Regions from separate parts of the Streptomyces sp. NPDC002773 genome, predicted to be linked through region 4. Evidence: riboswitches for the same ligand, from Rfam matches in the RefSeq annotation. Region 4 holds a riboswitch; each other region holds the start of a gene.
What was found. A riboswitch is a leader RNA that binds a small molecule or an ion and turns the genes downstream of it on or off. The one in region 4 is predicted to bind cyclic di-AMP.
Positions count from the first base shown of each region.

Region 1: linked by a shared signal. The riboswitch ahead of ABT034_RS17060 (M23 family metallopeptidase) and the one ahead of ABT034_RS22425 (C40 family peptidase) in region 4 are both predicted to bind cyclic di-AMP.
Region 2: linked by a shared signal. The riboswitch ahead of ABT034_RS29220 (transglycosylase family protein) and the one ahead of ABT034_RS22425 (C40 family peptidase) in region 4 are both predicted to bind cyclic di-AMP.
Region 3: linked by a shared signal. The riboswitch ahead of ABT034_RS06595 (LysM peptidoglycan-binding domain-containing M23 family metallopeptidase) and the one ahead of ABT034_RS22425 (C40 family peptidase) in region 4 are both predicted to bind cyclic di-AMP.

Region 1 covers NZ_JBEOVO010000012.1:79,217-86,718, reverse strand. Annotated here, with positions in the region: gene ABT034_RS17075 (DNA gyrase/topoisomerase IV subunit A) at 1-1,372, opposite strand, end outside; gene ABT034_RS17070 (M16 family metallopeptidase) at 1,554-2,906, shown strand; gene ABT034_RS17065 (M16 family metallopeptidase) at 2,903-4,300, shown strand; cyclic di-AMP (ydaO/yuaA leader) riboswitch at 4,560-4,725, shown strand; gene ABT034_RS17060 (M23 family metallopeptidase) at 4,738-5,508, shown strand; gene ABT034_RS17055 (GntR family transcriptional regulator) at 5,694-6,377, shown strand; gene ABT034_RS17050 (HPr family phosphocarrier protein) at 6,530-6,811, opposite strand; gene ABT034_RS17045 (bifunctional acetate--CoA ligase family protein/GNAT family N-acetyltransferase) at 7,028-7,502, shown strand, end outside.
Region 2 covers NZ_JBEOVO010000033.1:54,333-61,834, forward strand. Annotated here, with positions in the region: gene ABT034_RS29205 (DUF501 domain-containing protein) at 1-413, opposite strand, end outside; gene ABT034_RS29210 (FtsB family cell division protein) at 445-915, opposite strand; gene eno (phosphopyruvate hydratase) at 1,017-2,297, opposite strand; gene ABT034_RS29220 (transglycosylase family protein) at 2,663-3,394, opposite strand; cyclic di-AMP (ydaO/yuaA leader) riboswitch at 3,398-3,571, opposite strand; gene ABT034_RS29225 (LysM peptidoglycan-binding domain-containing protein) at 3,830-5,020, opposite strand; gene ABT034_RS29230 (cytochrome P450 family protein) at 5,114-6,409, opposite strand; gene ABT034_RS29235 (globin domain-containing protein) at 6,507-7,502, shown strand, end outside.
Region 3 covers NZ_JBEOVO010000003.1:296,425-303,926, forward strand. Annotated here, with positions in the region: gene hpnH (adenosyl-hopene transferase HpnH) at 1-406, shown strand, start outside; gene ABT034_RS06575 (aspartate aminotransferase family protein) at 459-1,847, shown strand; gene ABT034_RS06580 (helix-turn-helix domain-containing protein) at 1,922-2,605, shown strand; gene ABT034_RS06585 (DUF6126 family protein) at 2,658-2,813, shown strand; gene ABT034_RS06590 (tyrosine-protein phosphatase) at 2,823-3,644, opposite strand; cyclic di-AMP (ydaO/yuaA leader) riboswitch at 4,033-4,193, shown strand; gene ABT034_RS06595 (LysM peptidoglycan-binding domain-containing M23 family metallopeptidase) at 4,196-5,218, shown strand; gene ABT034_RS06600 (SGNH/GDSL hydrolase family protein) at 5,380-6,174, shown strand; gene ABT034_RS06605 (STM4011 family radical SAM protein) at 6,161-7,027, opposite strand; gene ABT034_RS06610 (STM4012 family radical SAM protein) at 7,036-7,502, opposite strand, start outside.
Region 4 covers NZ_JBEOVO010000019.1:16,983-24,484, reverse strand. Annotated here, with positions in the region: gene ABT034_RS22455 (VOC family protein) at 1-208, opposite strand, end outside; gene bioD (dethiobiotin synthase) at 226-987, opposite strand; gene ABT034_RS22445 (adenosylmethionine--8-amino-7-oxononanoate transaminase) at 1,026-2,246, opposite strand; gene bioB (biotin synthase BioB) at 2,312-3,574, opposite strand; gene ABT034_RS22435 (8-amino-7-oxononanoate synthase) at 3,718-4,905, shown strand; gene ABT034_RS22430 (ATP-binding protein) at 5,068-5,505, shown strand; gene ABT034_RS22425 (C40 family peptidase) at 5,521-5,997, opposite strand; cyclic di-AMP (ydaO/yuaA leader) riboswitch at 6,001-6,131, opposite strand; gene ABT034_RS22420 (hypothetical protein) at 6,522-6,827, opposite strand; gene ABT034_RS22415 (ATP-dependent Clp protease proteolytic subunit) at 6,835-7,458, opposite strand.

The DNA of each region.
Region 1 (7,502 bases), on a different contig from region 4:
GGTCGCGCTCGCTCTCCAGTTCAATCCGGTCGAACCTGGTGAGGCGGCGCAGCGGGGTGTCCAGGATGTACTGCGTCTGGATCTCGCTCAGGGAGAAGCGCTCCATCAGGCGCTCCTTGGCCTGCGCGGAGTTGTCGCTCTCCCGGATGAGGGCGATGACCTCGTCGATGTCGAGCAGCGCGATGAGCAGACCGAGCACGAGGTGGAGCCGGTCGCGCTTCTTGGTCCTGCGGAACTCGGAACGTCGCCGGACCACCTCGAAACGATGGTCGAGGTAGACCTCGAGGAGCTCCTTGAGGCCGAGGGTGAGCGGCTGGCCGTCGACGAGCGCCACGTTGTTGATGCCGAAGGACTCCTCCATCGGCGTCAGCTTGTAGAGCTGCTCGAGGACCGCCTCCGGCACGAAGCCGTTCTTGATCTCGATGACCAGGCGCAGGCCGTGGTTGCGGTCGGTGAGGTCCTTGACGTCCGCGATGCCCTGGAGCTTCTTGGAGCCGACCAGGTCCTTGATCTTGGAGATGACCTTCTCAGGGCCGACCGTGAAGGGCAGCTCGGTCACGACGATGCCCTTGCGGCGCGCCGTCACGGTCTCCACGCTCGTCGTGGCGCGGATCTTGAATGAGCCGCGGCCCGATTCGTACGCGTCCTTGATGCCGGAGAGGCCGACGATCCGGCCGCCGGTCGGCAGATCGGGTCCGGGCACGAAACGCATCAGCGTCTCGAGGTCGGCGCCCGGGTGGCGGATCAGATGGCGGGCGGCGGCGATGACCTCGCCGAGGTTGTGCGGGGGCATGTTCGTCGCCATGCCGACCGCGATGCCCGACGCGCCGTTGACCAGCAGGTTCGGGTACGCGGCGGGCAGCGCCACCGGCTCCCGCTCCTGGCCGTCGTAGTTCGGCGTGAAGTCGACCGTGTCCTCGTCGATGGACTCGGTCATGAGCAGCGCGGCCGGGGCCATCCGCGACTCGGTGTACCGCATGGCGGCCGGCGGGTCGTCGTTGCCGAGGGAACCGAAATTGCCGTGGCCGTCGACGAGGGGGAGGCGCATGGAGAACGGCTGCGCCATGCGGACCATCGCGTCGTAGATGGACGCGTCGCCGTGCGGGTGCAGCTTGCCCATCACCTCGCCGACGACGCGGGCGCACTTGACGAAGCCGCGGTCGGGGCGGAGCCCCATCTCGCCCATCTGGTAGACGATGCGGCGCTGGACGGGCTTCATGCCGTCCCTGGCGTCGGGGAGGGCACGCGAGTAGATCACCGAGTACGCGTACTCGAGGAAGGAGCCCTGCATCTCGTCGACGACGTCGATGTCGAGGATTCGCTCCTCGAACGCGTCGTCCGGCGGCGGTGTCTTCGTGCTGCGGCGGGCCATCGCGGCTGCGGCTCCTTCACCAACAAGGTTGATCTGACGCGGACCATTGTGGACCGTGCCACCGACAACGCCGACCGCGACCCGGAAGAGGGACATCTCCCGGGGGCGGGAACTTCGCCAGGTGTCGGCGCGCTTGCATACAGTGGCAGGACTTTTTCACATCGCGATCGAAGGGACGTACATGCCCATGGGTCACACGGCCACGGCCGAGGCCGGCTCCGGCGGCCTGACAGCGACCGAGCACCGGTTGGCGAACGGCCTGCGCGTGGTGCTCTCGGAGGACCACCTGACCCCGGTCGCCGCGGTCTGCCTCTGGTACGACGTCGGCTCGCGTCACGAGGTCCCTGGCCGCACGGGCCTCGCCCACCTCTTCGAGCACCTGATGTTCCAGGGCTCGAAGCAGGTCCACGGCAACGGGCACTTCGAGCTGGTGCAGGGCGCGGGCGGCTCGCTCAACGGCACGACGAGCTTCGAGCGCACCAACTACTTCGAGACCATGCCCACGCACCAGCTGGAGCTCGCGCTCTGGCTGGAGGCCGACCGCATGGGCTCGCTGCTCGCCGCGCTGGACGACGAGTCCATGGAGAACCAGCGGGACGTCGTCAAGAACGAGCGCCGCCAGCGTTACGACAACGTGCCGTACGGCACGGCCTTCGAGAAGCTGACCGCCCTCGCCTACCCCGAGGGCCACCCGTACCACCACACGCCCATCGGCTCCATGGCCGACCTGGACGCGGCCACCCTGGAGGACGCGCGGAACTTCTTCCGCACGTACTACGCCCCGAACAACGCGGTGCTTTCGGTCGTCGGCGACATCGACCCGGAGCAGACCCTCGCCTGGGTCGAGAAGTACTTCGGTTCCATCCCCGGCCACGACGGCAAGCCCGCACCGCGCCCCGGCGACCTGCCCGAGGTCATCGGCGAGCAGCTCCGTGAGGTCGTCGAGGAGGAGGTCCCGGCCCGCGCGCTGATGGCCGCCTACCGGCTGCCCCACGACGGCACGCGCGAGTGCGACGCCGCCGACCTGGCCCTGACGGTCCTCGGCGGTGGCGAGTCGTCCCGTCTGCACAACCGCCTGGTCCGCCGCGACCGCACGGCCGTCGCCGCCGGCTTCGGCCTGCTGAGGCTCGCCGGAGCGCCCTCGCTCGGCTGGCTGGACGTCAAGACCTCCGGAGGCGTCGAGGTCCCGCAGATCGAGGCGGCCGTCGACGAGGAGCTCGCCCGGTTCGCCGCCGAGGGCCCCACGCCGGAGGAGATGGAGCGCGCGCAGGCCCAGTTGGAGCGCGAGTGGCTCGACCGCCTCGGCACCGTCGCGGGCCGCGCCGACGAACTGTGCCGGTACGCCGTGCTGTTCGGCGACCCGCAGCTCGCCCTCACGGCCGTCGACCGGGTCCTGGACATCACCGCCGACGAGGTGCGGGCGGCCGCCGCGGCCAAGCTGCGCCCCGACAACCGCGCGGTGCTCGTCTACGAGCCCCTGGCGGCCGAACTGAGCGACAGCGACAGCGACGACGAAGAGGGAGCGGACCAGTGACCGACGCTGCCGTGTCTTTGACGAGCATGGACTTCCACCCGCAGCCGGAGCCCGGCGCCGCCAGGCCCTGGGCCTTCCCCGCCCCGGACCGCGGGAAGCTGGACAACGGCCTGACGCTGCTGACCTGCCACCGTCCCGGCCAGCAGGTCGTGGCCGTGGAGCTCTTCCTGCCGGCCCCGCTGGACGCCGAGCCCGCCGGTCTCGACGGTGTCGCCACCATCATGGCCCGCGCGCTCACCGAGGGCACGGACCAGCGCGGTGCCGAGGAGTTCGCGGCCGAGCTCGAGCGCTGCGGCGCCACGCTCGACGCGCACGCCGACCACCCGGGCGTACGGGTCTCCCTTGAGGTACCCGTCTCCCGGCTGCCCAAGGCGCTCGGGCTGCTCTCCGAGGCGCTGATCGCCCCGGCGTTCCTGGACACCGAGATCGAGCGCCTGGTGCAGAACCGGCTCGACGAGATCCCGCACGAGACGGCCAATCCGGCCCGTCGCGCCGCCAAGCAGCTCTCCAAGGAGCTCTTCCCGGCCGAATCGCGGATGGCGCGGCCACGCCAGGGCACCGAGGAGACCGTCGAGGCGATCGACGCGGCCGCGGTCCGCGCCTTCTACGAGGCGTACGTCCGGCCCGCCACGGCCACCGCCGTGGTCGTCGGCGACCTGACCGGCGTGGACCTGGACAAGGTCCTCGCCGAGACCCTGGGCACCTGGACCGGTGAGCCGGCCGAGCCGCTCCCGATGCCGCCGATCTCGGCCGACGACACCGGACGGGTCGTCATCGTCGACCGACCCGGCGCCGTCCAGACCCAGTTGCTGATCGGCCGGATCGGCCCCGACCGGCACGACCGCGTCTGGTCGGCCCAGGTCCTGGGCACGTACTGCCTCGGCGGCACCCTCACCTCGCGCCTCGACCGGGTGCTGCGGGAGGAGAAGGGCTACACGTACGGGGTGCGTGCCTTCGGGCAGGTGCTGCGCTCCGACAGCCAGGGGAACGGTGCCGCGATGCTCGCCATCAGCGGTTCCGTCGACACGCCCAACACCGGCCCGGCGCTTGACGACCTGTGGAAGGTGCTGCGGACGCTGGCCGCCGAGGGCCTCACCGACGCCGAGCGCGAGACGGCCGTGCAGAACCTGGTCGGGGTCGCCCCGCTCAAGTACGAGACGGCCGCCTCGGTCGCCGGGACGCTGGCCGACCAGGTCGAGCAGCACCTCCCCGACGACTACCAGGCCCAGTTGTACGCACGGCTCGCCGAGACCGGCACGGTCGAGGCGACCGCGGCCGTGGTCAGCGCCTTCCCGGTGGACCGGCTCGTCACCGTGCTCGTGGGTGACGCGGCGCAGATCGCGGACCCGGTGCGCGCGCTCGGCATCGGTGAAGTCACCGTCGTGACCGGCTGATTCCGGCTCCCGACCGGGGCTCCGACCGGCTCCAACCTGGCTCTGACCAGGCTCCCGACCCGGCTCCGACCCGGTAAGGGGAGGGCTCCGACGGCATGTTTCGTCGGAGCCCTCCCCTTTGTCCGTATTGAACGCAAGGGTGATCGTTTGCCCTGTGGCATGTCTTACAAACTGGCGAGTCCGGTTGGTGATTGAAAGACGATCCGCATAGCGTCGGTGCGTCTGTTCGGCAGTTGCACCCGCCGCACCCGCGGCACCCGGACAGTCATCGCCGAGTCCCCGTCAGGCGCGAGCCTGGGGAGCCGGGGACCCACACGTAGTCCCTGGGGTGAATCGGGCGCCTTCGTCTCGTACGGAGGGGCTCGTAGGAGACCTTCCTGCTCCGAACCCGTCAGCTAACCCGGTAGGCGAGAAGGAAGGAAAGGATCAGCCACTACATGGCGTTCACCCGTGCCACCGGGAAGCATCGTGGGCCGAGCCGGATGGCGCGCCGCAGCGTGGGCATCGCCGGCGCCGCGACCCTGGCCACCACCGGCGTCATCGGAACCCTCGCTTCCCCGGCGCTCGCCGCCGACGCGGACAACCGCTCCGCCGAGGACACCGGCCTCACCAAGGTGATCACCGAGGACTCCCTCGTGGACCGGATCAACGCCCAGGCCGCCGCCCAGGAGCAGGAGGCCTTCGAGGCCGCCGCCAAGGCGAAGGCCGAGGCCGAGGCGAAGCGCAAGGCGGAGGCCCGCGCCAAGGAGATCCGCGAGGCGGAGGAGCGCGCCGCCCGTGAGGCCGAGCGCCGCCGCCTGAACTCCTTCCAGCTCCCCGTCGCCGGCTCGTACGTCTCCACCGGCTACCAGACCGGCGGCTCGCTCTGGTCCTCCGGCAGCCACTCCGGCGTCGACTTCCACGCCGGGTACGGCAGCAGCGTCGTCTCCGTCGGCTCCGGCACCGTCGTCGAGGCCGGCTGGGGTGGCGCGTACGGCAACAACATCGTCATCCGGATGAACGACGGCACGTACACCCAGTACGGCCACCTCTCCTCCATCGGCGTGTACGTCGGCCAGAGCGTCGAACCGGGCGAGGAGATAGGCATCTCCGGCTCGACCGGCAACTCGACCGGCCCGCACCTCCACTTCGAGGCGCGCACGAGCTCCGAGTACGGCTCCGACATCAACCCGCTCGCCTACCTCCGCGCGCGCGGCGTCAGCGTCTGACGCGGACGCCCGCCCCGCGTCGCAAAAGCCCCGGCTCGTGCTGAGCCGGGGCTTTTCGTCGGTCAAAAAGGCTTCCATATTTCGCTGAGGCATCGGAAATTCCGGCGCGCTGCAATAGAGTCGCAGATCGGGCGCAGAACAGGCGTCGCAGAATTGTCTCGCGCAGACCAAGGCGGAGGTCGGACATGCGCATTCCCGCGCACTCGGTATGCACGGCGATCCGGGACGACATCGTCTCCGGCGTCTTCGAGCGGGGCAGCCGGCTGACCGAGGAACAGCTCGCCCGCCGGTACGGGGTCTCCCGCGTCCCGGTCCGCGAGGCCCTGCGCACCCTGGAGTCCGAGGGCTTCGTCGTCACCCGCCGCCACGCGGGCGCGCACGTCGCCGAGCCCACCGAACAGGAGGCGGCCGACCTGCTCGACATGCGGGCGCTGCTCGAACCGCTGGGCGCCGCACGGGCCGCCCAGCGGCGCACCGAGGCCCACCTCAAGGTGCTGCGGGGCCTGGTCAGGCTGGGGCAGGAGCGGGCCAGGCGGGGTCAGGGCGAGGATCTGCGCTCGCTCGGCGGCTGGTTCCACGAGACGCTGGCACAGGCCTCCGGCAGCCCGGCCCTGACGGCGCTGCTGACGCAACTGCGCCACAAGATCGCCTGGATGTACGCGGTCGAGCAGCCCGCGCAGCCGGTGGAGGCCTGGGCCGAGCACGGCGCGATCGTGGACGCCGTGGCGCGCGGTGACGCCGAGCGCGCGCGGGCGCTGACCGCGGTGCACGCGGAACGCTCGCAGCCGCTGCACCGGCTCAAAAGGCCGGAGCGCGGGCGTGTGAGGGTTTCGCAACATGTCGTCAACACGGCGAGCGCCCGGAATTAACGCGCACGCCGTATACAAAGAATAGTAATTCCGCAGTCCGCGTTCCGTGCTGCCCAAAAGCGGGCCGAATCGGGTCGGTGGAAATGCGAAAGGCCGTGGCCACCGGAATTCCGGCAGCCACGGCCTTTCGTCGTACGGGGGGGCGACCCGGATCAGACGGTCTCGGGGAGCTCGTCGAGACCCTCGGCGACCAGCTTCGCCAGACGGTCCAGAGCGGCCTCGGCGCCGTCGGCCTCCGAGGCGAGGACGATCTCCTCGCCGCCCTGCGCGCCCAGGCCGAGCACCGCGAGCATGGAAGCGGCGTTCACCGGGGTGCCGTCGGACTTGGCGATCGTCACCGGAACGCCGGAAGCCGTGGCGGCACGGACGAAGATGGACGCGGGGCGGGCGTGCAGGCCCTCGGCCCAGCCGACGTTGACGCGGCGCTCAGCCATGGTGTTGCCCTTCAAGTCTTAAGCGGTTGTCTAGACCAGTCTCTCACGGGATGCTCGGTGCTCGCGCCGACCTCCGGACCGGACCGGGCCGCCTTCCGGCCCGCCCCCGCCGCTCGCGGCGTGCTCACCACCGTGCATGGAGTGCCCCCACCATGCACGGCTCACACCCACCGCGCGACCCGTGCCACCGCCGTGTCGCGGCCGTAGGCTGGCCCCATGCAGAGCGCGTCGGAGCAGTCGGAAGCGGCGGAACACCCGGCACGACCGGCGCGTCCGGTACCACCGGACCACGACTACCCCGACCACTGGGAAGCGGACGTGGTGCTCCGCGACGGCGGCACCGCGCGCATCAGGCCCATCACCGCCGACGACGCCGACCGCCTCGTCAGCTTCTACGAGCAGGTCTCGGACGAGTCGAAGTACTACCGCTTCTTCGCCCCCTACCCCCGGCTCTCCGCCAAGGACGTCCACCGTTTCACCCACCACGACTTCGTGGACCGGGTCGGACTCGCGGCGACGGTGGGCGGCGAGTTCATCGCCACCGTCCGCTACGACCGCATCAACGAGCGCGGACTGCCCGCCTCCGCGCCGGCCGACGAGGCCGAGGTCGCCTTCCTCGTCCAGGACGCCCACCAGGGACGCGGGGTCGCCTCCGCCCTGCTCGAACACATCGCGGCGGTCGCGCGGGAGC
Region 2 (7,502 bases), on a different contig from region 4:
CCGACGAGGACGTGGAGGCACTTGACCCGGTCCGGCATGCCGCCGGCGCTCGGGAAGCCCTCCAGGACCTCGATGGCGTCACGGCGGGCGATGTAGTCCTCGTGCGCGGCCCGGTAGGCGGCGGCGAGCTCCGGGTCGGTGGCGAGCCGGGCCTGCATCTCCTTCATGACCCCGTTGGCCTCCAGGGTCCCGATGGCGGAGGCCGCCCGGGGGCAGGTCAGGTAGTACGTGGTCGGGAACGGCGTGCCGTCGGGAAGCCGGGGCGCGGTCTCGACGACGTCCGGGTTGCCGCACGGGCAGCGGTGCGCGATGGCGCGCAGGCCGCGGGGCGGCCGGCCGAGCTGGAGCTCGAAGGCGGCGATGTCCGCCTCGGTGGGCTCGGTGCGTTCGGTCTGCGGAGGGGGCGTTTCCATGTCTGCCTTGCTCGTCAGGTCGTTTCGGGCTTCAAGGACGGTCGGCGTGGTCGACGCCGTCCCAGAGGTTGTCGTACCAGGGGCGGTCCGCCGCGCCCTGGTCGGTGCGGGGCCGCTGCTCCGCGCCGGGGTCGTTCACGGTGAATCCGGTCTCGCCGGGCAGCACGTAGTGGAGGTGCTCGCGGGCGAGGCGGCGGACGTAGGCCGGGTCCTGGAGGCGGGCCTTCTCGTCCTTCAGTTCCTCGACCCGCCGGGCGGCCTCGGCGGCCCTGCGCTCCTGCTCGGCGATCTCGCCCTGCTGGGAGACGTAGCTCCGCATGGGATAGGCGAGCGCCACGACGAGGGAGCAGACGACCAGGGCGAGGAAGGCCGCGCGGCCGGTGAGCCGGGAGCGGCGGGCCTGGCGGCGGGTCTGGGAGCGGTAGACACGGGCGGCGGTCTGCTCGCCGAGCAGCCTGATCCGGGTCGCGGTCGAGAACCGGTCCCGGTCCTTCGCGGCCATGTCGTGTCGCCTCCCCTGTTCACGCGGACGTCCCCGCACACGGTACGGGACCGAGTACGGGGACGTACGGAAGCTGCCCTGCGGAGAGGCTCAGCCGTTGATCAGCCCTTGAAGCGCGGGAAGGCGCTGCGGCCGGCGTAGACCGCGGCGTCGTCGAGGATCTCCTCGATGCGCAGCAGCTGGTTGTACTTGGCGACGCGGTCCGAGCGGGCCGGGGCGCCGGTCTTGATCTGGCCGCAGTTCACGGCGACCGCGAGGTCGGCGATGGTGACGTCCTCGGTCTCGCCGGAGCGGTGGGACATCATGCACTTGAAGCCGTTGCGCTGGGCGAGCTCGACGGCGTCGAGGGTCTCGGTCAGCGAGCCGATCTGGTTGACCTTGACCAGGAGGGCGTTCGCGGAGCCCTCCTCGATGCCGCGGGCCAGGCGCTCGGGGTTGGTGACGAACAGGTCGTCGCCGACGATCTGCACCTTGTCGCCGATGCGCGAGGTGATGGTGTTCCAGCCGTCCCAGTCGTCCTCGTACAGCGGGTCCTCGATGGAGACCAGCGGGTACGCGGAGACGAGCTCCTCGTAGTACTCGGTCATCTCGGCGGCCGAGCGGGACTTGCCCTCGAACTCGTACGCGCCGTCCTTGTAGAACTCGGACGCGGCCACGTCGAGCGCGAGCGCGACGTCGGTGCCCGGGGTGTAGCCGGCCTCCTTGATGGCCTCGATGATGAGGTCCAGGGCGGCGCGGTTCGACTCCAGGTTCGGGGCGAAGCCGCCCTCGTCGCCGAGGCCGGTCGAGAGGCCCTTGCGCTTCAGCACGCCCTTGAGCGTGTGGTAGATCTCCGCACCCCAGCGAAGGGCCTCGGAGAAGGACTCCGCGCCGATCGGGGCGATCATGAACTCCTGGATGTCCACGTTGGAGTCGGCGTGCGACCCACCGTTGAGGATGTTCATCATCGGAACGGGCAGCAGGTGCGCGTTCGGGCCGCCGAGGTAGCGGAAGAGCGGCAGGTCCGAGGCCTCGGAGGCGGCGTGGGCCACGGCGAGCGAGACGCCGAGGATGGCGTTCGCGCCGAGCGAGCCCTTGTTCTCGGTGGCGTCCAGGTCGAACATGGCCTGGTCGATCAGGCGCTGCTCGGTGGCGTCGTAGCCGACGAGCTCCGGGCCGATCTGCTCGATGACGGCGAGGACGGCCTTCTCGACACCCTTGCCCTGGTAGCGGTTCGGGTCACCGTCGCGAAGCTCGATGGCCTCGAAAGCACCGGTGGAGGCGCCGGACGGAACAGCAGCACGGCCGGTGCTGCCGTCGTCGAGGCCGACCTCGACCTCGACCGTGGGGTTGCCTCGGGAGTCCAGGATTTCCCGGGCTACGACGACGTCGATGGACGGCACGAGCATCTCCTTCTGGGATGTGACGCTGGATGTGACGCAAGGTCGGTGCAGGGTCGCTTGGCCTTGCGACAAGAGCCTAACCGGCGCGGGGGCTCCGGCCAGCCGGGCGCCCGCCCCCTGGGACGAAAAAGGACCCAAGGGCATGCGTTTCGGGACGAAGGACATCAGATCTACTGGACGGTAACCATCAGGTCGGTCCCTCAGTCAGTCGCCCCTCGACGGGTGCGCCCCCGCACGGGAGCGGCCCGGAACGGACGGAACCCCGGTCGGGCGCGCACGGGGGAAGGGCGCGCCGGACCGGGGTGGTCACCGCGGGAGGGTCGTGGGGACCGCGTGAGCCGCCGGACTCACGCGGACCGCCGGGCTCACTTCAGGTGAAGCTGCTGGCCCGGGTAGATGAGGTCGGCGTCGTCGACGATCTCGTCGTTCAGCTCGAAGAGCTGGGCCCAGCCGCCCTTGACGCCGTGCGCCTGGGCGATGGTGCTGAGGGTGTCGCCGGAGACGACCTTGTACTCGCCGTCACCCTTCTCGACCTTCTTGCCGGTCGGGGTGGTGACGGTCTTCTTGGCGGCCTGCGGCGCGGCCTCGCGCTGCGGGGCCTGCTCCTGCGGGGCCTGCTGCGTGGCCTGCTTCGGGGCCTGGCGCTGCTCGCTGCGGGTGGTCGGCTGCTCGGCCTTCCGCTCCTCCTGCTGCGGGGCGGACTCGGTGGAGCCGCCGTCGTAGGAGGCGCCGGAGAGACCCACGCCACAGCTCGGCCAGGCACCCTTGCCCTGGCCCGCGAGGACCTTCTCGGCGACGGCGATCTGCTGGGACTTCGACGCCTGGTTGGCGGTCGAGGCGTAGGCGGTGCCGCCGTACGCGGCCCAGGTGGAGGCCGAGAACTGGAGGCCGCCGTAGTAGCCGTTGCCCGTGTTGATGGACCAGTTGCCGCCGGACTCGCACTGGGCGACGCGGTCCCACTCGGAGGCCGTGGCGGCCGAGGCGGTGCCCGCGGTCATCAGCGGGGCCGCGACGGCGACACCGGTGACGCCGACGAGCGTGGCGACCTGGGTGGCCTTGGAGGGACGGCGGTGTTTGCCCTTGCCGGAAAACAGCATGGAGATTCTCCTCACCGACGCCTGTGAGGTGAGCTGTCGGGTTCGGGCCGGAAAGTTGCCCGGCCGCGTGTCCTAGCACGCGGCTTCACCCCAAGCCGATCATCGGCCGTCTTTCTCAACGGCCGGGACCGGCACTTACCTTGGGTCCCCCACTCCTGCCTTCGGCGCTTACGCGACGACTGTTCCCATCGGCCGACGGCAGGATTCGGCGTTTCGGTCGACGGGGCCCGCGGTGGCGAGCGGTGATGACCGTAGACACAGACCCACCGGAAGTTCAAAGAGGCGTATTGCGGAAATACCGCCCCTACTTGGCTTCCGGAAGGTGCTGTTTGTGCAGGTGAGAGGTGACGGGGGCAAAGATTACGGACGGGACACGCCAGTTGGAGCGAAGAGACCCATGTCTCACTTGCCCAGAACCGGACATACGCCCCCGAATCACTTGGTCGTCGAAGCCGGAACGTCCGTCAGATCGAGGCTCTGACCAGGGAGGATCAGGTCCGGATCGATGCCCACCGTGCCCCGGTTGGCGTCATAGAGGGCGGTCCAGCCTCCGGGGAGTTCGTTCGCCTGCGCGATGTCGGACAGGCTGTCACCCGGCCGCACGGTGTACGCGCCCGAAGTGTCCTGACTGTCCGTTGCGCCCGAATCCTTCGCCGCGTCAACCGGCGTCGTAACGAGGGGGCTTTCGGTCAACTTGTTCTCGGATGAAGCATGTCTACCTGATTCAGACGAAGTGTCCGCCTTGCCGGTTTCCTCCGGTGCGGCATCGCCCCGGTGCTTGCCGGTGCCCGGCGTGGCCGACGACGCGTCACCTTCCGGAGTGCCGGGCGTCACGGACGAACCGGGCGTACCGGGCGTGACGGAGGCGTCAGGGGTGCCGGGCGTGACCGGGGTGACCGGCGTGACCGGGACGACGGGGTTGACCGGGACGACCGGCGCGGCCGGGTCGGTCGAGCCGCTCGGGGCGGCCGGGGAAGTCGGGGCGGTCGAGCCGGTCGGCGCGGTGGGGCTCACCGGAGCGGTCGGCGAGACGGGGCCGGTCGGCGCGACGGGGGCCGTCGGCGAGACGGGCCCGGTGGGCGTGGACGGCGTGACGGGAGCGGTCGGCGTGACCGTACCCGTGATCCCCTTCGTGGTCTCCGGGGAGCCCGTGGAGGCCTCCGGCAGCCCCGCCGTACGGTTCGACTCGACGACCGGCCCCGTGGGGGCCTTCGGGACGGAGGTCGGGCCGGGGTCCACGCCGGGGGCCGTGCCGTCGTTCGTCAGGCCGGCGATCGGCGCGCAGGTGGCCCACTCGGTGGAGCCCTTCGCGAGGGCCTTCTCGGCCACCGCGATCTGCTGGGCCCGGCTGGCCAGGTCGGCGCTGGGCGCGTACGCCAGGCCGCCGTTGCGCTCCCAGCTGTCCTGGGTGAACTGGAGCCCGCCGTACATGCCGTTGCCGAAGTTGGCGCTCCACTGGCCACCGGACTCGCACTCGGCGACGCGGTCCCAGGTGGCGGCGTCGGCCGCGGACGCGGATCCGGCGGCGAGCAGCGGCAGCGCCATGGCGGATCCGGTCACACCTGCGGCGACGACGATGGCGGGGGCCTGACGGGGGCGACGGTGTCGTCCGTTCCCGGAACGCATAGGAGCGCCTTTCGCGTGACGGCTGAGAGTGCGGTGAACGTAGCGGTATTCGAACGCTCGTCACAAGTCGATGGCCGCACGATCACGCGAAGATCACATTTCTGACACGCCGTCACTGTGGCGGAGCGGTACGGACGGGGAGAACTCCACCGGAAGCGTGCGCAATCCCCGCATGATGAGCCCGCCGCGCCACCGCAGTTCGGCCGGGTCGGCGGCAAGTCGCAGGTCCGGAAGACGTGTCAGGAGGGTCGCGAGCGCCGTCTGCCCCTCAAGCCGGGCGAGCGGCGCGCCGAGGCAGTAGTGGATGCCGTGCCCGTACCCGAGGTGCTGGTTGTCGCGCCGGGTGAGGTCCAGCGTGTCCGGCGCTGTGAACCGCTCCGGGTCCCGGTTCGCCGCGGCGAGCACGACGAGCACCGGGTCGCCCGCCGGGATCTCCTGCCCGCCGATGGTCAGCGCCCTCGTCGCGTACCGCCAGGTCGCCATCTCCACCGGCCCGTCGTACCGCAGCAGCTCCTCCACCGCGGTCTCCAGGAGCGCGGTCTCGCCCGCCGCGACCGAGGCCTGGAGCCGCTCGCGCCGCTCCGGGTCCCTCAGGAGCGCGTAGACGCCGTTGCCGATGAGGTTGATGGTGGTCTCGAAGCCGGCGAAGAGCAGCACGAAACACATGGCGGTGGCTTCGGCCTCGGTGAGGTGGTCGCCGTGGTCGCTCGCGCGGATGAGGCCGGAGATCAGGTCGTCGCCGAGGTCCTGGCGCTTGCGGTGGATCAGCTCCGCGAGATAGCCGCGGATCTTCTTCACCGACCGGGCGACCCCGCCGCGGGGGCCGCCGCCGTGCCGGATCATCATCCCGGCCCAGTCCCGGAAGTCGTCCTGGTCCTCGCGGGGCACGCCGAGCAGGTCGCAGATCGCGTAGATGGGCATCGGGAACGCGAACTCGTGGATGAGGTCCGCGCTCCCCTTCTCCGCGAAGGAGTCGATGAGCCGGTCCGTCAGCTCCTGCACGCGCGGGGCGAACTCGGCGACGCGGCGCGGGGTGAACGCCTTCGACACGAGCCGCCGCAGCCGGGTGTGGTCGGGCGGGTCGATGTTGAGCAGATGCGTCATGAGGCCCGCGCTGCGCTCGCCGGGGATCCCGGTCTTCCCCGGCTCGGCGTGGTGCACCGGGTTCTTGGAGAGCCGCTGGTCGGCGAGGGCCTGCCGGGCGTCCGCGTACCGCGTCACGAGCCAGGCGTCGACCCCGCTGGGCAGCGTCGTCCGGTGCACGGGCGCGTGCTCCCGCAGCCAGGCGTACGAGGGGTACGGATCGCTCGCGAACTCCCAGGTGAAGAGCTCGGGGGCGGGCGGCGCGGCAGACGGTCGGGCGGGGGCGGGGCCGGGGGTGGTGCTCACCCCCCGACGGTACAGGGCGGCCCGCGCGGTGAGGTGTGTGGAGATCATGTGATCAAGAAGGGGGGCCGTGCCCTAGATTCGTGCGGTGGATCCTCAGATGCTCAGAAGCACGTTCGCGGTCGTCGAGAGACGGGCCGAACACGCCGTCACCTTCTTCTACTCGCATCTCTTCTGGAACAACCCCGGCCTGCGCGAGCTGTTCCCCGCCGACATGCGGCCCCAGCGGGACCGGCTCTTCGCCGCGCTCACCCACGTGGTGACCCACATCGACGAGCCGGGGCTCACGGAGTACCTGGGCCGGCTCGGCCGCGACCACCGCAAGTTCCTCGCCGCCCCCTCGCTCTACGCCGCCGTCGGGACGAGCCTGCTCGCCGCGTTCGCGCACGCCGCCGGCTCCGCGTGGACCCTGGAGGCCGAGAAGGCCTGGACCGAGGCGTACGGGCATGTCGCCGACCTGATGCTGGCGGGCGCCGACGAGGCGGCCGGGGCCGGGGAGCCGGCCTGGTGGGACGCGGACGTCGTCCGGCACCAGCGGTACGGCGACGACCTGGCCGTCCTCACCCTGCGGCCCCGGCAGCCCCTGCCGTACCTTCCCGGCCAGTACGTCGGCGTCAGCTCGCTGCGCGTCCCGCGCGTCTGGCGCACCTACTCCCTCGCGGACGCGCCACGGCCGGACGGCACGGTGGAGCTGCACGTGAGCCGGATTCCGGGCGGCGCCATGAGCACGGTGCTCGTCGACGAGACGGGTCCGGGCGAGACCCTGCGGCTCAGCGCGCCGGGCGGCGGCCTCACCGCACGGACGGAGCCGGGCGGACTCCGTACCTATATATGCGCGGGTACGGGCTGGGCCCCGGTGCGGGCGCTGCTCGCGGAGGCGGCGGAGGCGGAGCCGGAGCTGACGGGCCGGCTGTTCGTCGTGGCGCGCGCGAGGGAGTACCTGTACGGGCGGTGGGACGCGGAGCGGCTGAGGGGGCTGCTCCCCCGTCTCAGCGTCACCTACATCACCTCGGCGCCCGGGCATCCCAGGGCCCAGGCGACCGAGCGGCTCCTCGAGTCGCTGCGGGCCTGCGTCCACTGGGCCGCGCACGACGTC
Region 3 (7,502 bases), on a different contig from region 4:
GGCCCCCGACCAGGAGCACTTCCTCGGCGTCGAGCAGACCCGCGAACTCTTCAAGAAGGCCTTCGCCGGCGGAAACCGGCGCCGCTGGCGGCTCAACCACTCGCCGCTCTTCCTGGATTTCCTGGAAGGGAAAGCGGACTTCCCCTGCACCGCCTGGGCCATTCCGAACTACTCCCTCTTCGGCTGGCAGCGACCCTGCTACCTGATGAGCGACGGCTACGTCCCCACGTACCGCGAACTCATCGAGGACACCGACTGGGACAAGTACGGCCGCGGCAAGGACCCGCGCTGCGCCAACTGCATGGCGCACTGCGGCTACGAGCCCACCGCCGTCCTCGCCACCATGGGCTCCCTCAAGGAGTCCCTGCGCGCGATCAGGGAGACCGTGTCCGGGGACAAGGGGTGAGTGCCCCGTGAAGGGCGAGGACGAGCGTGTGGTGAAGGGTGAGGACGAGCGTCTGGCGAAGGGCGCGTTCGACCTGCGGGCGCTCCTCTCCGAACGCGGCGGCGAGCGGTACGAGCTGCACGCCAAGCACCTCAACCACCAGCTGCCGCGGATGCTCCACACCATCGGCTTCGACAAGGTGTACGAGCGGGCCGAGGGCGCCCACTTCTGGGACGCCGACGGCGTCGACCACCTCGACATGCTCGCCGGCTTCGGCGTGATGGGCCTCGGACGGCACCACCCCGTCGTCCGCAAGGCCCTCCACGACGTCCTGGACGCCCAGCTCGCCGACCTCACCCGCTTCGACTGCCCGCCGCTGCCCGGACTCCTCGCCGAACGGCTGCTCGGCCACAGCCCGCACCTCGACCGGGTCTTCTTCGGCAACAGCGGCACGGAGGCCGTGGAGACCGCCCTCAAGTTCGCCCGGTACGCCACCGGGCGGCCCAGGGTCCTCTACTGCTCCCACGCCTTCCACGGCCTGACCACCGGCTCCCTCTCCGTCAACGGGGAGAAGGGCTTCCGGGACGGCTTCGCCCCGCTCCTGCCCGACACGGCGATCGAGCTCGGCGACCTCGAAGCCCTGGAGCGGGAGCTGCGCCGGGGCGACGTGGCCGCCTTCGTCGTGGAGCCGATCCAAGGCAAGGGCGTCCACGAGGCGCCGCCCGGGTTCCTGCGCGCCGCCCAGGAGCTGCTGCACAGGCACGGGGCGCTGCTGATCGCCGACGAGGTGCAGACCGGCCTCGGCAGGACCGGCGACTTCTACGCGTACCAGCACGAGGAGGGGGTCGAACCGGACCTGGTCTGCGTGGCCAAGGCGCTCTCCGGCGGCTACGTGCCGGTCGGCGCCACCCTCGGCAAGGACTGGATCTTCAAGAAGGTCTACTCGTCGATGGACCGGGTCCTGGTCCACTCGGCGAGCTTCGGGTCGAACGCGCAGGCCATGGCGGCCGGGCTCGCCGTCCTCTCGGTCATGGAGAGCGAGGACACGATCGCCCACGTCCGGCGGATCGGCGGCCTGCTCCGCTCCCGCCTGGAGGAGCTCGTGCCCCGGTACGAACTGCTCCACGAGATCCGCGGGCGCGGGCTGATGATCGGCATCGAGTTCGGCCGGCCGTCCTCGCTGGGGCTCCGCGGGCGCTGGACGATGCTCCAGGCGGCCCGCAAGGGGCTCTTCGCGCAGATGGTCGTCGTCCCGCTGCTCCAGCGGCACCGGATCCTCACCCAGGTCTCCGGGGACCACCTGGAGGTGATCAAGCTGATCCCGCCGCTGATCATCGACGAGGCGGACGTGGACCGGTTCGTCACCGCCTTCACGGCGGTCATGGACGAGGCCCACGGCGGTGGCGGGCTGATGTGGGACTTCGGGAAGACTCTGGTGAAGCAGGCGGTGGCGCAGCGCTGACACCGCGAGCTCGCGGCTTTTGCCTCTGAGGCAAGAAACTTGCCTCAGAGGCACGAAGCTGGCGGAATGGACGCATGGACCACGTCCCCGGGGAGATCTCCCCGGACCCTGCCGTCTCCGGCGCACCGCCGGACGTCGCGGCCACCGGCGGCCTGCCGGACGTCGCCGCCCCGAGTGCCCTGCCGGACGTCGCCCCGCAGCTGCGGGGCCTGCGCCGCCGCCGGGGCCTCACCCTGGAGGCCGCCGCCCAGCGGGCCGGCCTCTCGCCGGCCCACCTCTCGCGCCTGGAGACAGGGAACCGGCAGCCCTCGCTGCCGATGCTGCTCGCCCTCGCCCGCATCTACGGTACGACGGTCTCCGAGCTCCTCGGTGAGGCACCGGCCGAGCGCGACCCCGTCGTCCGGGCCGGCCGCTCCGAACCCGTCGAGGCCGACGGCTGGGTCTACCGCCAGGCGGGCGGTGCCGGGCGCGCCCTGCAGTGTCTGCGGGTCCACGTGCCGTACGCCACCAGGGCCGACATCGTGCGCGTCCACCCGGGGGAGGAGTGGATCCACGTCCTGGAGGGCCGGGTGCGGCTCGCGCTCGGCGAGGCCGTGCACGTCCTCGACCCCGGGGACAGCGCGCACTTCGACTCGCTCACCCCGCACCGGATCGGCGCCGCCACCCCCGGCGGGGCGGAGCTGCTGTTCGTCCACACCCTGATGCAGAGCCCCGCGGCCGAGCTGTGCCTCGGCGACGGGACCCCGCACCGGCGCTGAGCCCCGTGGCGCATCCTTCCTCGTGGCTCTTCATTCCTTCGAGAGGACCGACATGTCCGACAAGTCCCGACCGGTCACCGGTGAGGAGCGCGGGGAGGGCAAGTTCCCCAAGGGGCTCGTGCTGCGCCTCTTCGCCTACCTGGTCGCCGGCCACCTCTTCGCCGGCTTCCTCTACCTGCTCTTCGCGCTGGGCGGCCAGAACCAGTAGGCGGCGGGCTCACACCTCGGTGAGCAGACGCTCCCGCAGGCGCTCGCGGGTCTCCGGGGCCAGCTTCAGGCCCGTGGTGAGGTAGGCGTCCACCGAGCCCCAGGTCGCCTCGATCGTCTCGAAGGCGCCCCGCAGGTACTCCACCCGCGCGTCGAAGAGCGGGCTCAGCAGCTCCATCACCTCGGGCGACATGGCGTCGGGGGCGGTGGAGCTGCGGCGCACCTTGTAGCGGCGGTGTGGGTCGTTCGACTTCACGTAGTCGGCCTCGATCGCCGCCCGCTCGACCCCGAGGGCGAGCAGGGTGATCGCTATGGAGAGCCCGGCGCGGTCCTTGCCGGCCGCGCAGTGCATCAGGGCGGGGAGGCTGTCCTCCGCCATGGCGTGCAGGATCCGGCTGTGCTCCGCGGTCCGCTCGATCACCATCTTCCGGTACGAGTCGGACATATTGGCGGCCGCCTTGCCGTCGCCGAGGATCTCCCGCAGCTGGGCGATGTCGCCGCCGCGCACCAGCTTCCAGAACTCCTTGCCCTCCGCCGGATCGTTGAGGGGAATGTTCACGTTCCGTACGCCGGGCAGCTCGACGTCGGGACCCTCGACCTTCCGGTCGGCCACGTTCCGGAAGTCGAACACGGTGTGCAGCCCCAGCGAGTCGAGGAAGGCGGCGTCCGCCGCCGTCGCGTGGGCGAGGTGGCCGCTGCGGAAGAGGCGCCCGGTGCGGACGGCCCGGCCGTCCGTCGTCGGCAGGCCGCCCACGTCCCGGAAGTTGCGGACCTCGGCCAGCTCGGGCTCGGTCATTTCGATGGGCGGGACCTGCGGCAGCTGCTGCGTCACGGATGCTCCTGGTGGTCGGCGTTCGGGTGCCCGAAGCGAGATCGGTTCCTGGGGCAATCATCCAGGCGCGAGGGTGTCGGCGCAGCCCCCTGGACGGGAATGGGTGATCTGTCCGAATTGAGGCCTTACATATAACGCGCCCTGTTTACAGGCGAGATGAGCAAGGACGCGTGAGCAGGGTCATAGAAGTGACGGATCGTGGCCGACGGCCGGAACCAATTGCCGTACGGAAAAAGGACGTCGAAGGACCGTCATCCACAGAGGGTGACCGGAATTCCGGCCGGAAGACGGGGCGGGGAAAGCCGGTGGAAATCAGCGGCTTGTCCGTGCCGACCCCCTCGTCTAGCGTCACCGTCAATCCGGTCGGACCGCCGAATCCTGCCACCGTCCGGAATTCCCACTCATCCCATGTGTGGCAGGAGCGGGGGACCCAGGAAAACGCCGGTCCCGCGACGCAGGACGGCTTGGGGTGAAGCCGCGTGAGAACGCGGCCGGGCATCTCCAGTCCGAACCCGACAGCTCACCTCGTAGGCGCCGGAGAGGAATTCGCCATGCCCGCGACGGGTAAGCACCGCCGTACCAAGACCAACCGACTGACCCGCGGAATCGCCGCCGCCGGTACGGGAGGCGCCGTCGTCGCCCTCCCGCTCTTCGGCGCCACCGGGGCCCACGCCGCCGAGCAGACGGCCGCCGCCGGCCAGGCCGTCACCGCCGCTGCCCAGGTGAAGGCCCCCGCCGCCGCCAAGGCCGCGCCCGCCGCCAAGGCCGCGCCGAAGACGTACTCCGTCGTGCGGGGCGACTACCTGTCGAAGATCGCCGCCGACCACCGCGTCGCCGGCGGCTGGCAGAAGCTGTACGCCGACAACCGCCAGGTCGTCGGCGAGGACCCCTCGCTCATCCTGCCCGGCATGAAGCTCACGCTCGGCGCCAAGAGCACCGCCAAGGCCGCCGCCCCGAAGAGCGCCGAGCCCCGGGCGGCCGCCCCCGAGAGCGCCCCGAAGCCGTCCGCCGAGACCTCCTCGAAGAACGGCGACACCCCGCGCGCCTCCCGCGGCAGCGAGCGCGTCGCCGCCCCGGCCACCGCCGCCCCGTCCTCGGACGCCGGCACGTCGTCGGACTCCGGCTCGTCCTCCTCTTCGCAGGAGTCCACGGGCGCCTCGACCTCCGCGGCCGGCTGGGTCGCCCCGGTCGACGGCGGCGTCTCCACCCCGTACCGCGCCTCCGGCTCCATGTGGTCCTCCGGCTACCACACCGGTGCCGACTTCATCGCCTCCTCCGGCACCACCGTCCGCGCCGTCGGCGCCGGCACGGTCGTCTCGGCCGGCTGGAGCGGCTCGTACGGCAACGAGGTCGTCATCCAGCACGCCGACGGCAACTACTCCCAGTACGCCCACCTCTCCTCCCTCTCCGTCTCGTCCGGCCAGACCGTCACCGGCGGCCAGCAGATCGGCCTCTCCGGCTCCACCGGCAACTCCACCGGCCCGCACCTGCACTTCGAGATCCGCACCTCCCCGAGCTACGGCTCCGACATCGACCCGCTGGGCTACCTCCGCCAGCACGGCGTCTCCCTCTGACGCACCGACACCCCGCGTGGCCCGGCACTCCTGTGCCGGGCCACCGGCGTTTCCCCATCTATTCCGGCTTGGCAATTTCTTTATCGGTGGCATATGTCACCCGGCGTCAACCCCTCCTTACGGTCGCGTAGGTCACATCCAAAAGGGAAGGATGTGCTCCCGTGGCAGACGATTCGAGATCAAGAGACAAGAACGCATTCGGGTCGTACGCGGCGATCGGTGACAGCTTCACCGAGGGCGTCGGGGACCCCGGTCCCGACGGGGCGTACGTCGGCTGGGCGGACCGCTTCGCGGTCCTGCTCGCCGACCAGCTGCCGGAGCACGACGCCTTCCGCTACGCCAACCTGGCCGTACGCGGGCGCCTCCTCGACCAGATCGTGGCGGAACAGGTCCCCCGGGCGAAGGAACTCGCCCCCGACCTGGTGACCTTCTGCGCCGGCGGCAACGACATCATCCGCCCCGGCTCGGACCCCGACGACGTGGCCGAGCGCTTCGAGCGCGCCGTCGCCGAACTGACCTCCGCCGTCGGCACCGTCATGGTGACCACCGGCTTCGACACCCGTGACGTGCCCGTGCTCAGGCACCTGCGCGGCAAGATCGCCACCTACACCGCCCACGTCCGGGCCATCGCGGACCGCTACGACTGCCCGGTCCTGGACCTGTGGTCCCTCAGGTCCGTGCAGGACCGTCGTGCCTGGGACCTCGACCGGCTGCACCTCTCCGCCGAGGGGCACACCCGGGTCGCCCTCCGCGCCGCCCAGGTCCTCGGCCTGCCGGTGCCCGCCGACCCGGACCAGGCCTGGCCGCCGGTGCCCCCGCGCGGCTCGCTGGAGCTGCGCAGGGACGACATCAACTGGGCGAAGGAGTACCTCGTGCCGTGGATCGGGCGCCGGCTGCGCGGCGAGAGCTCCGGCGACCACGTCGAGGCCAAGCGCCCCGACCTCATGCCCCTCTGAGGGACGACGGACCGCCGGCCGGGATCCGCTCCAGGACCCCGCCGGCGAACACGTCGTACAGCGGCAGCGTCTCCAGGTGGACATAGCCGATGTGGCAGTCGCAGACGGCGAGGGGGCAGGCCCGGGGACGCAAGGAGGCACGGTACGAACCGTCGTACAGGTTCCCCAGCTCGGCCTTGACGAAGTGGCAGCGCCGCACCGTCCCCTCACCGTCCACCGAGATCACCGACTCCCCGGTCCGGCAGGGCAGCCCCGCCGAGCGGTGCGGATGGCGGCTGTACGGGAACAGCGGGTCGATCGCCGTCCACTCCCCGGCCTCCGCGTCGGTGTACGTGTGCCCCTCCGCCGCGTTCACCCAGAGGTAGACGTGCGGCGGCAGCGCGGCGCGGAGCCGCCGGGCGTGCTCCGCGTGCTCGGGCAGACCGACCACGCCGACACTGAATCGGACGCCCCGCTCCGCCAGTTCCCCGCACTTGGCGAGGAAACGCTCGGGAGCCGTCTGCCCGGGGTGGTACGTGCACCAGAGCGCCACGCGCTCCGGGTCCGCCTCCGCCAGCCAGTCGGTCCGGCAGCTCAGATTCGTCTGGATCGCCACCCGCTCGACCTGCGGCAGCCGCGACAGCTCGACGAGCGCCCGCCGGTACCAGGAGCGCACCAGGCCCTCGCCCCACGGGGTGAAGAGGATCCGCAGCCGGTCGCCGGTCTGCCCGGCGGCCCAGCCGGTGAACCGTTCGAGCGCGGCCCGGTCCGCGCGCAACTGCTCACGGCTGTCCCGCCGCTTGGCGAACGGGCAGTACGGGCAGTCGAAGTCGCAGGAGGAGAGCGGCCCCCGGTAGAGCAGCGTCAGATCCATGCCGGCCCTTACTTCGGCTCGTACGCGGCCATCGCGGCCCGCACCGAGGGGGAGAACAGCTCGGGACCGAGCCCGTCCGAGTACGCGAGTCCCTCCGGCGACAGCCTCAGGATCCCTTCCGGGGCCTCCGCGTCCAGCCAGCCGAGCGCCTCGAACCGGCCCAGTTCCTCGGGGAAGTCCGCGAACGGCGAGGACCCGAACCGCTCCTCGTACCCCGCGACCGGCATGCCCCCGGCCTGGAGCAGCGACTGGAGCAGATGACGGCGGCGGGCCTCCCCGGCGTCGACCCAGCGGCCCACCTCGACGCGGGAGAAGTCCTCGGTCTCCGTGTAGGAGTCGATGATCGAGCGGATCTCCCGCATGTCCACCGCGTAGTCGAAGGAGTAGTGGAGCGCCGACGTGTACGACCGGGCCCCGCAGCCCAGGCCGATCATGCCGTCCGTCTGGCAGGCGTAGTCGTCCGGGCCGAGCGGTG
Region 4 (7,502 bases):
CCACCTGAAGGTCGAGATGGACCCGGTTCTTCACCGTCTTGCCCTCCGGCACCCTCTGGAAGGCGAGCCGGACGAACCCCGGCGGGTCCACGTACGACCAGTCGACACCCCGGTCCACCGGATCACCACCGAGGAGTTCCGTCCAGAAGCGGACGAGGGCAGCCGGGTCGGCACAGTCGAACACGATCTCCTGCACGGAAGCACGCATGCCTCCAGCCTACGGAGTCACCGCCCCGAGGGCTGCTCATCGGACGAGGAGACGTCCCCGAAGGCGGCGGCGAACCGCTCCCCGAACTCCTCCGCGTCCCAGGTGCCCCCCAGGGCGGGGCCGAGCCAGCCGCCCGCCGCCGCCCGGAACTCCGCCGGGTCGAGCGACCCCGACCCCTCCGGTACGGCTCCGACGAGCGGCGCGCCCGCCGCCTCCGGCAGGTCCGCCAGGTTGCACCGCGCCGCCAGGTCCGGCGCGGCCGGCCAGCTGCCGACCACGACACCCAGCTGCTCGATCCCGCGCGCCCGCAGTGCCTCCGCCGTCAGGGCCGTCGAGTTGAGCGTCCCCAGACCGGCCGGGGCCACCACCAGGACCGGCGCGCCGAGCAGCGCGGCCGCGTCCGCGAGCGTGCCGCCCTCCTCGTCGAAGCGCACGAGCAGCCCGCCCGCGCCCTCCACGAGGACCAGGTCGTGCTCGGCCGCCAGCTTCCGGGCGGCGTCGGCGACCTGACGGGGCCCCACGGGGGCGAGTCCGGCCCGCCGGGCCGCCGTGCCCGGAGCGAGCGGCTCCGGGAAGCGGCCCAGCTCGGCGGAGCCCGCGGCGCCCGAGAGCCGGACGACCTCGTCCGCGTCGCCGCGCTCCTCCGGCCCGACACCCGTCTGCGCGGGCTTCAGGACGGCGACCGACCGGCCGGCGGCCGTGGCCACGGCGGCCACCGCCGCGGTCACGACCGTCTTGCCGATCTCCGTACCCGTACCGCTGACGACGACGATTCCCACTGCTGCTCCCGTTGTCCCGTTGTTCCTGTTCTCGCCGTTCAGCCCGCTGCCGCCGCCGCGCGCACGGCGGCGCAGATCCGGGCCAGGTCCTCGTCGCCCGTCACGTACGGCGGCATCGTGTAGATCAGGTCCCGGAACGGGCGCAGCCACACGCCCTCCCGGACCGCCGCGCGCGTCGCCGCCGCCATGTCGACCGGGTGGTCGAGCTGGACGACGCCGATCGCACCGAGCACCCGTACCTCGCGCACCCCGGGGAGGTCGGCCGCGGGCGCGAGCCCCTCCCGCAGTCCGGCCTCGATCCGCTTGACCTCGACCTCCCAGTCCTGGGAGAGGAGCAGGTCGATCGAGGCCAGGGCCACCGCCGACGCCAGCGGGTTCCCCATGAACGTCGGCCCGTGCGCGAGCACCGGTACCTCGCCCCGTGAGATCCCGTCGGCCACCCGGCTCGTGCAGAGCGTCGCCGCCATCGACAGATAGCCGCCGGTCAGCGCCTTGCCCAGACACATCACATCGGGGGAGACGCCCGCCTGGTCCGCGGCGAACAGCGTGCCCGTCCGCCCGAACCCGGTGGCGATCTCGTCGAGGACGAGCAGCACGTCGTGTGCGTCGCAGGCCTCGCGGAGCACCCGCAGATACGCCGGGTCGTGGAAGCGCATGCCGCCCGCGCCCTGCACCACCGGCTCCACGACCACAGCGGCCAGTTCGTGCGCGTGCTTCCCGATCTCGGCGCGCAGCAGCTCGGCGTACGACTCCTCGTACGCGGCCGGAGGGGCGTCCACGAACACCTGCCGCTGGAGCACCCCCGTCCACAGCTCGTGCATCCCCCCCTCGGGGTCGCACACGGACATCGGCTGCCAGGTGTCCCCGTGGTAGCCGCCGCGCCAGGTGAGCAGCCGCTGCTTCTCGGGGCGGCCGAGGGAGCGCCAGTACTGGAGGCACATCTTGACCGCGACCTCGACGGACACGGAGCCCGAGTCGCTGAGGAAGACGTGTTGCAGCGGCCCGGGGGTGATCTCGACGAGCCGGGCGGCGAGCCGCACGGCCGGCTCGTGGGTGAGCCCGCCGAACATGACGTGGCTCATCCGCTCCAGCTGGCCGCGTACCGCCTCGTTGAGCACGGGGTGGTTGTAGCCGTGGACCGCCGACCACCAGGACGACATGCCGTCGACCAACTCGGCCTGGCCCTCGGCGGGTTCGGCGAGCCGGAGCCGTACACCGGAGGCGGACTCGACGACCAGCGGGTCCGTACGTCCCGGCATGGGGCCGTACGGATGCCAGACGTGCGCCCGGTCCAGGGTGAGGAGTTCGTCGTTGCGCACGGCCGTCACGCGTTCGGCGCGAGGTCCGTGCCGGCGCCCCGGCGCCGTACCGCCACCAGGTCGGTCCGGGCGTTGCCCGTGACGGTCTCCGCCTCCGCGGGAGCGGGCACCGCGTGACCGCCGCAGGGACCGCAGCCACCGCCCGCCTCCGCGTGCGAACCGCAACCCGCACCCGCGCCCTCGGCCGACGCGGACGAACCGCAACCCGCCGACGCGGCGGAGCCGCAGCCGCCGCCCGCCGCACCGGCGGCGGCGAGCGCGTCCGCACGGTGCCGGGGCAGCGTGGTCGTGCCCGCGCCCTCCACCTCGAAGCCCGCGTCCGCGATCATGTCCAGGTCGGCCTGGCCGGCCTGGCCCTCGCTCGTCAGGTAGTCGCCGAGGAAGATCGAGTTCGCGATGTTCAGGGCCAGCGGCTGCATCGAGCGCAGGTGCACCTCGCGGCCGCCCGCGATCCGGACCTCGACGTCGGGGCAGACGAACCGCACCATCGCGAGGATCCGCAGACAGCGCTGCGGGGTGAGGTTCCACTCCTTGGCGAGCGGGGTGCCCTCGAAGGGGATGAGGAAGTTGACCGGCACCGAGTCCGAGTCCAGCTCGCGCAGCGCGTACACGACGTCGACGAGGTCCTCGTCGCTCTCGCCCATGCCCGCGATCAGACCCGAGCAGGCCGACAGACCGGCGGCGTGCGCCTTCTGCACGGTGTCCACGCGGTCCGCGTAGGTGTGCGTCTTGGTGATTCCCCCGTACGTCGCCTCGGAGGTGTTCAGGTTGTGGTTGTACGCGTCGGCGCCGGCGTCCTTCAGCCGCTCCGCCTGCCCGTCCGAGAGGAGACCGAGGCAGGCGCACACCTCGACGCCCTCGTTCTGCTCCTTGATGGCCTCGATGGTCCGGCCCACCCGCTCCACGTCCCGGTCCGTCGGACCGCGGCCGCTCGCCACCAGACACACCCGCTTGGCGCCGCCCGCGACACCCGCCGCGGCGGCCTGGGAGGCCTCGTCGGGCTTCAGCCAGGTGTACTTGAGGATCTCGGCCTTGGAGCCGAGCCGCTGGGAGCAGTACGAGCAGTCCTCGGGGCACAGCCCGGACTTCAGGTTCACCAGGTAGTTGAGCTTCACCCGGCGCCCGAACCACTGGCGGCGCACCTTGCCGGCCGCCGCCACCACATCGAGCAGTTCGTCGTCGGAGGTCGCCAGGACGGCGAGCGCTTCTTCACGGGTCGGCAGCTCGCGCCGCAGCCCCTTCTCCACCAGCGTGTTCAGGAGGTCCATAACCGCTGATCCTTGCCTACCGCCCACCCCGGGGCCAAGGAGGAACCGAACAAACGCCCCCGATAGAGGTGTGTGGATGACCACATCCCGACCTCGGCACCCTCCGGTTAGGGTCTGTGCGCTGCCTACAAAAGGATCGCCGCATGTCACAGGCCGACGACGCACGGGCCGCGGGCCCGCGCCGTACCGCGTTCGACTGGACCGACGGCGAGGCGCGCCGCCGGGCGGAGGCCGGTCTCGTCCGGGTGCTGCGGCCCCGGCCGGCCGAGTCGGAGCTGCTGGACCTGGCGAGCAACGACTACCTCGGGCTCACCCGCCGCGCGGAGGTCACTGAGGCGGCGGCCGAGGCCGCGAGGCGCTGGGGCGCGGGCTCCACCGGCTCCCGGCTCGTCACCGGCACCACCCGGCTGCACACCCGCCTGGAGCGCGAACTCGCCGATTTCTGCGGTTTCGAGGCGGCCCTCGTCTTCTCCTCCGGCTACACCGCCAACCTCGCCGCCCTGACGGCGCTCGGCGGCCGGGACTCGCTGATCATCTCCGACGCGTCCAACCACGCCTCGATCGTCGACGGCTGCCGCCTCGCGCGCGCCGAGACGGCCGTCGTCCCGCACACCGACCCCGAGGCCGTGGCCAAGACCCTCGACGCGCATCCGGGGCGGCGGGCCCTGGTCGTCAGCGACTCCGTCTTCTCCGTCGACGGCGACAAGGCCCCGCTGCCGGAGCTCGCCTCGGCCTGCCGCGCGCACGGCGCCGGGCTCGTGGTGGACGACGCCCACGGCCTCGGCGTCCTCGGCGTTGGGGGCCGGGGCGCCCTCCACGAAGCCGGGCTCGCGGGCGACGAGGACGTCGTGGCCACGCTGACCCTCTCCAAGTCCCTCGGCAGCCAGGGCGGCGCCGTCCTCGGCCCGGCCCGGGTGATCGAGCACCTGGTGAACGCGGCCCGCACCTTCATCTTCGACACCGGGCTCGCCCCGGCCGCCGCGGGCGGCGCGCTGGCGAGCCTCCGGCTGCTGGCGGCCGAGCCGGGCCTCGCCGGGCGGGCCCGTACCGTCGCCACCACGCTGTACGGGCTGCTCACCGAGGCGGGCCTCACGGCGGCCCGGCCCGACGCGGCCGTGGTGTCGGTGCGCGCCCCCTCCCCCGAGGCTGCCCTGCGTTGGGCGGCGGACTGCCGCGAGCAGGGCCTCGCGGTCGGCTGCTTCCGGCCCCCGTCCGTACCCGACGGCATCTCGCGGCTGCGCCTCACGGCACGCGCCGATCTGACGGACGCGCAGATCGGGCGCGCGGTGGAGACGATCCTGAGGACCGCGCCCGCCGCCCGGCAGGGGTGAACGTCGGCCCAAGGGCGTTCCCGGGCACCATAGTTCACCGCTTCGGGCGACAGATGGGGACATATCTTGGTGGAACGCCGCCCGGCGCGGCACGATCGGTGGCACTCTGACGCGAAGCGCGATCCGGGGCAGCGGCCCCGGCGGGAAAGGGACAGCGTCGCCATGGCAGATCACCAGGAAGCATCTCTCACGCTGCCGAGCGACCCCGCCTCGGTCCCCACGGCCCGGCGGTACGTCGCGGACGTCCTCGCCGGCTGGGGCCTCGACGGCGCCGCGGACGTCGCGGACTCGATCCGTCTGATCGTCTCCGAACTGGCCACCAACGCCGTCCTCCACACCCTCGGCCAGTCGCCCACCTTCACGGTGGAGGTCCGCCTCGAGCGGGAGGAGCGGCTTCACATCGGCGTCACCGACAGCCACCCCCGCCGGCCCCGCCGCCTCCCGGCGGCGGTCCAGCAGGACAACGGCCGGGGCATGGTCATCATCCGTGTCCTGGCGGCGGAGGCGGGCGGCCGTCTCTCGGTCACTCCGACCGAGGACGGCGGCAAGACGGTCTGGATCACGATCCCGTGGACCGCGGCCCCCCTGGCGAGCTGCTAGCGCCTGTCCTCCGGGTCATCGGACGCGGCCGTAGTAGACCTTCGACGACCAGATCTTGTCGAGCTTCACCCAGGATCCCGACTTGGGCGAGTGCCAGATCTTGCCGCTGCCGGCGTAGATCCCCACGTGGTACACCCTCCCGCCGGAGTGGAAGAAGACCAGGTCCCCCTTCTGCCTGGTGGAGGCGGAGATGTGCTGGGTCTTGTTGTACTGCTGCTGCGCGGTACGGGGCAGCGACTTGCCCGCCTTCTTGTACGCGTAGAGCGTCAGACCGGAGCAGTCGAACCTGGAGGGTCCGGCGCTCCCGTAGCCGTACGGGGCTCCCTTCTTGGACGCGGCGACGCTCAGTGCCTTGTTCGCGTGCGTGGTGGCTGCCTGGGCCTCCGATGCCGCACCTGGTGCGAGCAGCGTGCCGCCGACGGCGGCGAGGGTGAGAGCCGAGACGGCTCCGGCCCGGGACAGCAGGGACGGGACGTGCATCTGCGCAGTCATGCGCAACCCTTCGTCAGCCGCCTGCGAAGGATGACCTGTCGGGTTCGGGCTGGCGAAGATGCCCGGCCGCGGTCGCGGCTTCACCCCAAGGGACGGCCCCGCTGCCGAAACAGCGCGTACGCCCCGTAAAAATCGGGTCCTCCACTCCTGCCGATCCACTCCTGTCGACCAGACGTCCGGGACAGCGGCAGGACTCGGCGTCCGCCCGGACCGCCCCGCCGCGGCGGCGGGGGCTTGTCGTCGACAGGGATCTTGACCCACACCCAGGGTGAAATCCGAGCTGAAACGGCGATATGTGAGGCTCCTCACGACTGATCCGTTCGGGTGGACAGGACGCATTCGTAATCTTCGGAGGTTTGGCCAACGAGCCCCGCACCAGGGGTGGAACGCCCCATTCCGCCAGATGTGTACACGTGGTGCGCAAGTCACCCAAGCTATTTGTCGACTCATCGACTACGCCGAACGAGGGAGTGTTTCTGCGGCACATGTCGGCCGTACGGACCTCGACACGACACGACGAAATGTCAACTCGCGCGTGGTCCCGGGACGGTGACCCGACCGGTCCTGCGATCCCCGTCCAACACCCGCAGAGCACGCGCCAATGTGTCCGCGTGCACCTCGCTCTCACCCCGTGCGTGCATCAGCGTCAGCGCTTCGCGCAGCGCCTCGGCCCGCCCCACCAGGGCCTGTGCCGCCCGTAGCGCTCCATAGGTATGCGTACCTCTGGATGGATTGATCTTCCCCAGGAGGTCGACGACTTCGAGGTACGCGTCGACGAGTTCACCCTCGGCCCGGGTCAGGGCCGGCAGCGGCGGCAGCTCGGGGACCACGGCCGGCTCACCGCGCCGCGCCGCCGCCGGTCGCGCGCCGGCTGGTGATCACATGATCCACCAGGCCGTACGCGACCGCAGCGGGCGCGTCCAGGACGGTCAGACGGTCCAGGTCGGCGTCGATCCGCTCCCGGGGCTGTCCCGTGTGCTCGGCGAACGCCCCGGCCACCAGGGCGCGCTGCCTGAGCAGTTCGCGCGCGTGGAGGTCGAGGTCGCTCGGCTGCCCCTGCATCGGCTCGTCCAGGGCGGGCTGACGGAGCGTGACCCGGGCGCCGGGGAGCATCAGCCGCTTGCCCGGGGTGCCCGCGGCGAGCAGGAGCGCGGCGGTGGAGGCGGCCTGGCCCAGGCAGGTGGTCTCCACGTCGCAGTGGAGCGAGCGCATCGTGTCGTAGACCGCGGTCGTCGCGGTGATGGAGCCGCCGGGGGAGTTGATGTAGAGCGAGACGTCCTGGCCCGGCGCCGCGTGGTCCAGATACAGGAGCTGGGCGATGACGTCGTTGGCCGAGGTCTCGTCGATGGGTGCCCCGAGGAAGACGATCCGGGACTCGAGGAGCCGGGAGTAGGGGTCGAGGGTCCGGGTTCCGTAGCTGGTCCGCTCCGTGAACTCGGGCAGGACGTGGCGAGCGTGCATGACGGGCACCTCCATCTGTAAAAAATGTACAGGACGTACAGGCC